2 regions of the Alistipes sp. cv1 genome follow, and region 2 is predicted to be linked to the other one. Evidence: riboswitches for the same ligand, from Rfam matches in the RefSeq annotation. Region 2 holds a riboswitch; the other holds the start of a gene.
The links. A riboswitch is a leader RNA that binds a small molecule or an ion and turns the genes downstream of it on or off. The one in region 2 is predicted to bind cobalamin.
Positions count from the first base shown of each region.

Region 1: another riboswitch for cobalamin. It lies ahead of C1A08_RS08670 (cysteine-rich CWC family protein); the one in region 2 lies ahead of C1A08_RS06515 (TonB-dependent receptor).

Region 1 covers NZ_OEPW01000005.1:4,831-8,039, forward strand. Annotated here, with positions in the region: gene C1A08_RS08665 (O-antigen ligase family protein) at 1-850, shown strand, start outside; cobalamin riboswitch at 1,432-1,639, shown strand; gene C1A08_RS08670 (cysteine-rich CWC family protein) at 1,740-1,973, shown strand; gene accC (acetyl-CoA carboxylase biotin carboxylase subunit) at 1,970-3,209, shown strand, end outside.
Region 2 covers NZ_OEPW01000003.1:140,924-144,132, forward strand. Annotated here, with positions in the region: gene C1A08_RS06515 (TonB-dependent receptor) at 1-1,539, opposite strand, end outside; cobalamin riboswitch at 1,686-1,899, opposite strand; gene C1A08_RS06520 (acyltransferase family protein) at 2,095-3,159, shown strand.

The DNA.
Region 1 (3,209 bases), on a different contig from region 2:
TTATTTCGAACGGAATCCCGAAAGCGGATTCGCTCCGCTGGCCGACAACGTAAAACACCCGTTCAACGAGTTTCTGCTGTTGACCGCAGAATTCGGAGCCGTCGCCCTGCTGCTGACGGCGCTGTGGATCGCAAGCCTGATCCGGGCTTATCGGAAAAACCCGAACGACGAATCGCACACGCTCGCGACGGCACTGTCGGCCGCGGCGGCGCTTTGCTGTTTTTCATACCCGCTCTCGTATCCGTTCACCGGGTCGATCGTCGCACTCGCGGCAGGCGGCCTGACGGCCCAGTCGCGCCGAAGTTGCGAACGGTTCCGCGCGCGGCGGGCTTCCGGAATCCTCGCCGCGCTGTCGTCCGCCGCGCTGCTGGGATTTGCAGCGAAAGAAATGTATTACGAAAACCGATGGCACCGCGTGCAGAAAACCGCATCGTCCGATCGCCCGCCGCTGCCGGAATACGAGCGACTGTACCCGTTTTTGGATAAAAACGCTTATTTCCTCTACAATTACGCAGCGGAATTGAATGATGCGGGCGAAGCGGACAAAAGCCTCGAAGCGGCGACGGCCTGCGAAAAAATGCTGAACGACTACGACGTGCAGATGTTGAAAGCCGATGCCCACAAAAAGCGGCGCGATTTCCGCCGGGCGGAAGCCTGTTACCTGCTGGCGTCGCGAATGTGCCCCGGACGATTCATGCCGCTGTACGAACTGGTGAACGTATACGACAGCACGAACCGGCCGGACAGGGCGCAGGCTCTGGCGGCGGAGATCGCAGACAAACCCGTGAAAATACCGTCGGGACTCGTCTCCGCAATAAAAATAAAAATGCGGGAACGAGTCGGCGACTAATGCTAATTGCTGTTTCCTTCTTGTAGCCCCGCGCGCGCAGTCTCGAATGGCTCCGGAGTAGGCCGGAATGACAACAACATCAGAATCGGAGATACCGACGAGCTGTTCTACAGGAAAGACAAGAATGGATGGATTTCGCTGGGCAGGCAAAAGGCCCGGGATATCAAACTGACTTTCCACGACATACCGAACAAGGCCCTCTTTCTCTTACTGTATCTCAGCCCGGACAAGGAAATCGAATATTTACGGTCGACCGGGACGAGAAACAGATCTGGTAGTAATTCCGGAAAACGACCGCCCGGCAAACCGGATACGATCCGCAGGGAAAAAGCATTTTACGTTTCACGCGCGGATTCGTGCCGGCCGGAATCGATGAAAAATGCCGAAAGGCTCTCTCTCAGGAAATGTAAGTTATAATCAGGACGGCTCTCTCGCCCAAACCGGAAAATCGTTCTTTCATCGTCTTTACCCAGCGACATCCGTAGTTGACTGCAACACACAAACAACTAAATACAAAATATTTACAAAATAAAAAGAACGAAATTACAACGAAACAGTTGGAAGTAATGAAATAAATGTTTTAACTTTGACGGCGAATCGGTTCGCCTTTTTGCACTCAGAGAAAGGCGATAAAAGGGAACCGGGTGCGAATCCCGGACAGTCCCGCTGCTGTGAAACTCCGAACAACGTCCTGAAACGATCTGAATGGCCACTGGCGGCAAACGATAACGTCGGGAAGGCATCAGGACGGGAGTCAGTCAGAAGACCTGCCGGTTCAGGTGATGTTTTACCGTCCCGAGGGTTGGATGTTAAAACGTGGAAAGTTTAATCATTTTTTTTAATCCGGATCGTTCTGCTGAATGCAGACCGTTTGCGGTGTGTGATAACGATGGAAAAAGTTTGTCCTCGTTGCGGAACACGTTTTGCATGTTCCCTCGATGCTGTTATGGATTGCCTCTGCGCGGGCGTGGCTCTGGATGACGCCCAGCGTCGGTTCATAGCGGATAATTACGACGATTGCCTATGCAACGACTGCCTTCGCATACTCAGGGAGACCTTCTACTCGACAGGGATCAATCCCCGGTATGCTCCTATTGTAAAACCTAAATCATATAGCGAATGATCGAAAAAATCGTTATAGCCAACCGAGGAGAAATCGCCGTCAGAATCATCCGTTCCTGTCGCGAAATGGGAATCCGTTCGGTAGCTCTTTTCTCCGAAGCCGACCGCATGTCGAAACACGTCATGCTGGCCGACGAAGCGTATCCCATCGGCCCGGCTCCGTCGAAAGAAAGTTACCTCGACGTCGATAAAATCATCGAAACAGCTCTGAAATGCGGTGCGGACGCCGTCCATCCGGGATACGGTTTCCTATCGGAAAACGCCGGATTCGCACGAAAATGCGAAGTGGCGGGAATCACGTTCATCGGCCCGCGTGCGGAGACGATCGAACGGATGGGCGACAAGATCTCGGCCCGCCGGTCGATGACGGAAGCCGGCGTGCCCGTGGTGCCCGGCATCCAGCGCCAACTCGAATCGGCCACTGAAGCGGAACGGATCTGCCGAGAAATCGGCTTGCCGGTCATTCTGAAAGCGGCTTCCGGCGGCGGCGGCAAGGGTATGCGCCTGATCCGGTCGGAAAGCGAAATCGGCGAGGCGTACGCCGCCGCTAAATCGGAAGCTCTGTCGTCGTTCGGGGACGAAACAGTCTACATCGAAAAATACATCGAGGAACCGCACCACATCGAATTCCAGATACTGGGGGACGCGCACGGGAATATCGTCCATCTGTACGACCGGGAGTGTTCGGTACAGCGCCGCCACCAGAAAATCGTGGAAGAGAGTCCGTCGCCGTTCCTGACCGACGAACTGCGACAGGAAATGGGAAAGACCGCGGCGGCGGCGGCCCGGGCAGTCGGTTACGTCGGGGCGGGAACGATCGAATTTCTCGTGGACAAAAACCGCAACTTCTATTTCCTCGAAATGAACACCCGACTCCAGGTCGAACATCCCGTAACTGAAGAAGTGCTGGGCCTCGACCTGGTCAAAGAACAAATCTACATCGCCTCGGGCCGCCCGCTGCACCTGCGACAAACGGACATCGTCCAGCGGGGGCACTCCATCGAGTGCAGGATTTGCGCCGAGGATGCGGACAACGGCTTCATGCCTTCGCCGGGACTCGTCAAACAGGTTACCGAACCCAACGGGCTCGGAATCCGCATCGACAGTTACATTTACGAGGGTTACGAAATTCCTGTCTACTACGATCCGATGATCTCCAAACTGATCGTCCGGGCGACTACGCGCGAATACGCCGTCCAGCGTATGCGCGCGGCACTGGACGAATACAAAGTTACAG
Region 2 (3,209 bases):
GAACTGGTTGCTGGTGGGCATGGCGACGATCTTGTCGTCCACTTCGTTGTAGTAGGCGTCCGCCTGGAAGTCGATCCGCCGCAGGACGCCGTCGAAATTTTTCGCATAGGTGACGCCGAGGTTGTATTGGGTGGTGTATTCCGGGTTCAGGTATTTGTTGCCGATGAACGTGTAGTACAGGTCGTTCAGCGTAGGCATCCGGAAAATCCGTTTGTAGAATGCGCGGAAACTCAGCTCCGGCCGACTCCACGGTTTGTACCAGACTACGAAGGTGGGCGTGAATTCGCTTTTGTCGCCGGCGCTTCCCCCGACGGCTTTCGTCCGGTCGTGGACATAAGTGTGCAGCAGGCTTGCCTGCACTTTGACCCGGGAAAATTCGAACGAGGTCGCCGCGGCCGTCAGTACCGAATAGCGCTGCGGATAGACGAAATCGACCAAGTCGGCGTCCAGCGTGTTCCATTGGAAATCGGCGGCGAGGTTGGCTTTCCACCATTTGAAAAACGTAAATTCGTTGGCTGCCGAGAAATACGTCTCCTGCTGGTAGTAGTGGTTGTTGACATACATCGTGCTCTCGTCGAGGCGCGGATCGGACAGGTAGTGCAGGTAATCGTAGGCGTACTTGCCGTTCAGCAACAGACTGTAAAACGGACTGAAGGTTTTCCGGAAAGAACCCTGTACGAAAAAGTTGTCGTCCCACTGCCGGTCTTCGTGCCGGAACCGTCCGGGTTCCTGTCGCACCGAAGCGCCCGGGTAGCCCCGTTCCGAGTTGTAAAAGTAGACTTTCGCTTTCCATTCGCCGTTGCGTACCAGGCCGAAAAGGCCGCCTTCGGCCCGTAGGGCGCGCACGTCGCCGTTGCGGCGCACTTCAGTCGTGTCGTATCCGTTTTTTTTCGTGTAGCTGAACTTGTAGCGGCCCGTGGTGTACAGGTATTCGACGTTGAACGAACTGCTGAGCCGGTCGTTGAACCGGTGTTCCCACAGGATCGACGGGTTGGCCGTGCCGAAAGAGCCGGTTTTCATCGACACGCCGAAATGGTTGTTTTTTCCGTCTCGGTCGAAACGGGGCGTTCGCGTCTGCATGTAAATCGAACCGGCCGATGCGAAATCTTTAGCCGGCTGGAATACCGCGCTTTTCTGCCCGTTGTACAGCGAAATGGATTCCATGTTGTCCAGCGAAAAGCGTCCCAGGTCGATCTGCCCGTTCTGTGCGTTGCCGAGTTGGATGCCGTCGAAGAAAACGCCGACGTGCTGGGTGCCCATGCTACGGATATTGATGGTTTTGAGTCCTCCGATTCCGCCGTAATCCTTGATCTGCACCCCGGAAAAATAGCGTACCGCATCGGCGACCGACAGGGCGTTGAGTCGCTGCAGTTCTTTGCCGGAGAGTTCCTGGGCGGGGATAATCCGGGACGGTTGGTTCTGTCCGTATACGGTCACCTCGTCGATGCTGTAATGGCGTAGGCTGTCCGGATACGCTTTGCGTGTCAGGCTGTCGGAGCCGTTCTGCGAATAAAGCGCCGCCGGTGTCAGGCAACACATAAACAGGAAGAGATAAATGGGAGGAATACGTTCCATGCCGCTCGTTGATCGTTAAAAAATCCAATTCGGTTTTACAGCGGGCGGCATCGTGCGCAAATAGGTCAGCCGGAAATTCCGTCGATTTTCGTCTGTTCACCGCAGACTGTAAAATCCGTAAAGCAAAGGTAGGTCTTCTGACTCGTTTCCGTTTCGGCGCCTTCCCGACTCGATGTCAGTGGCCAAGAGTGTCGAAACATTTTATTCCTTTCGGAACTGAAACTTACAGCAGCGGGGACTGTTGCCGATTCGCACGGCATTCCCTTTTAATTCCCTGATCGCGGTCGAAAGCGCGATGCGGAAACCTTTGCACGGCAAAGATAGTTTTTTTTCGGGACGATGCGGCCTAATAATGAAAATAATGTGCGTTCCGGTGGGCATACTGCCTGGGTTGTCTTTCAGAAAAATACGTCCGCGATGGAAAATATATCCCGGAAAGTGTTACCTTTGGACCGGACCTACAGGAAAGAGAGTGACCGGGTTCGAAACGTGGTGTACAGACCTTTTACAATGTAACCTATGCAAAATATGTTTAGTTTCAATTTGATAAAGAATACCGTTTCCTCTACGGTTGTCGTATCGCCCGTTCCCCAGAGAAATAACAGCATTGATATAGCAAGAGGCATTTGTATGTTTCTCGTGATGCTCTATCACTCGGAATGTTATTTTCCTACGAGCATACATATCCAACCATTTTTTGCACCGTTTTTTCTAACAACTTTTTTCTTTATAACAGGAAGATATATCGTCAAAGAGACTGCGCCGCTCTCTTTTCTTCGGAAATTAAAACGAATATTTGCCACTCTGGTTTGGCCTTATTTGATATTTACAACCCTTATTTGGCTACCGAAAGCATTTGCCCACGGAAATGACGTGACAATAAAAAGCATGTTATATGATGTTCTGGGAGGAACAGCGTCTTGGTTTGTTGCAGCCCTTATTGTCTGCGAAATTCTTTTCTACATTTTTTACAAACTCTTTCGAAATGAATACATCCTGTTGATTTGCGGGCTCAGTCTCTTAATTTTGGGCACTTATCTGAAACGTGTGGATCCTGCACCTTCTTTCTGGTATTATAAAGAAGCTTTCGTCAATCTGATATTTGTTTGTTTGGGATATATTTGGAGCCTGCACTACAACGTGATTCAGAAAACTTTGTCGGGTAAATACAGCCTGTTGGCCTTTACTTCGCTTTATATAGCCTTGTTTGCAATTTTTCGATACACGCCCGTTTCAGAATACGATGGAATTATGATCGATAGTTTTAAATCGTTGGTTTTGTCAGGGAGCGGGATTGTGTTTATCTTAAAATTGTCGGAATTTATCCGCAATCAACCTGTTCTTGAATATATCGGTCGGAACTCAATATTGTATTATTTTCTAAATGGAGGCGTGATTTTGATTCTGTCAAAAATACTGAATAAAATAAACATTCCTCATTATTACGTGATCGATTTCTTAATTGCGGTTATTGCAACTGCTGTCATTACCGTGCTTGTTTGGATTATTAATCGATATCTCCCGTTTTTCAAGCGGTTTCCCTGGGAGAACAATCGGTCGCTCCACTTTGCAAAGAAAGGATAAGTGGAAATATTATTAATATAAAAGATTTAGTCCAAAAATTTTCGATAATC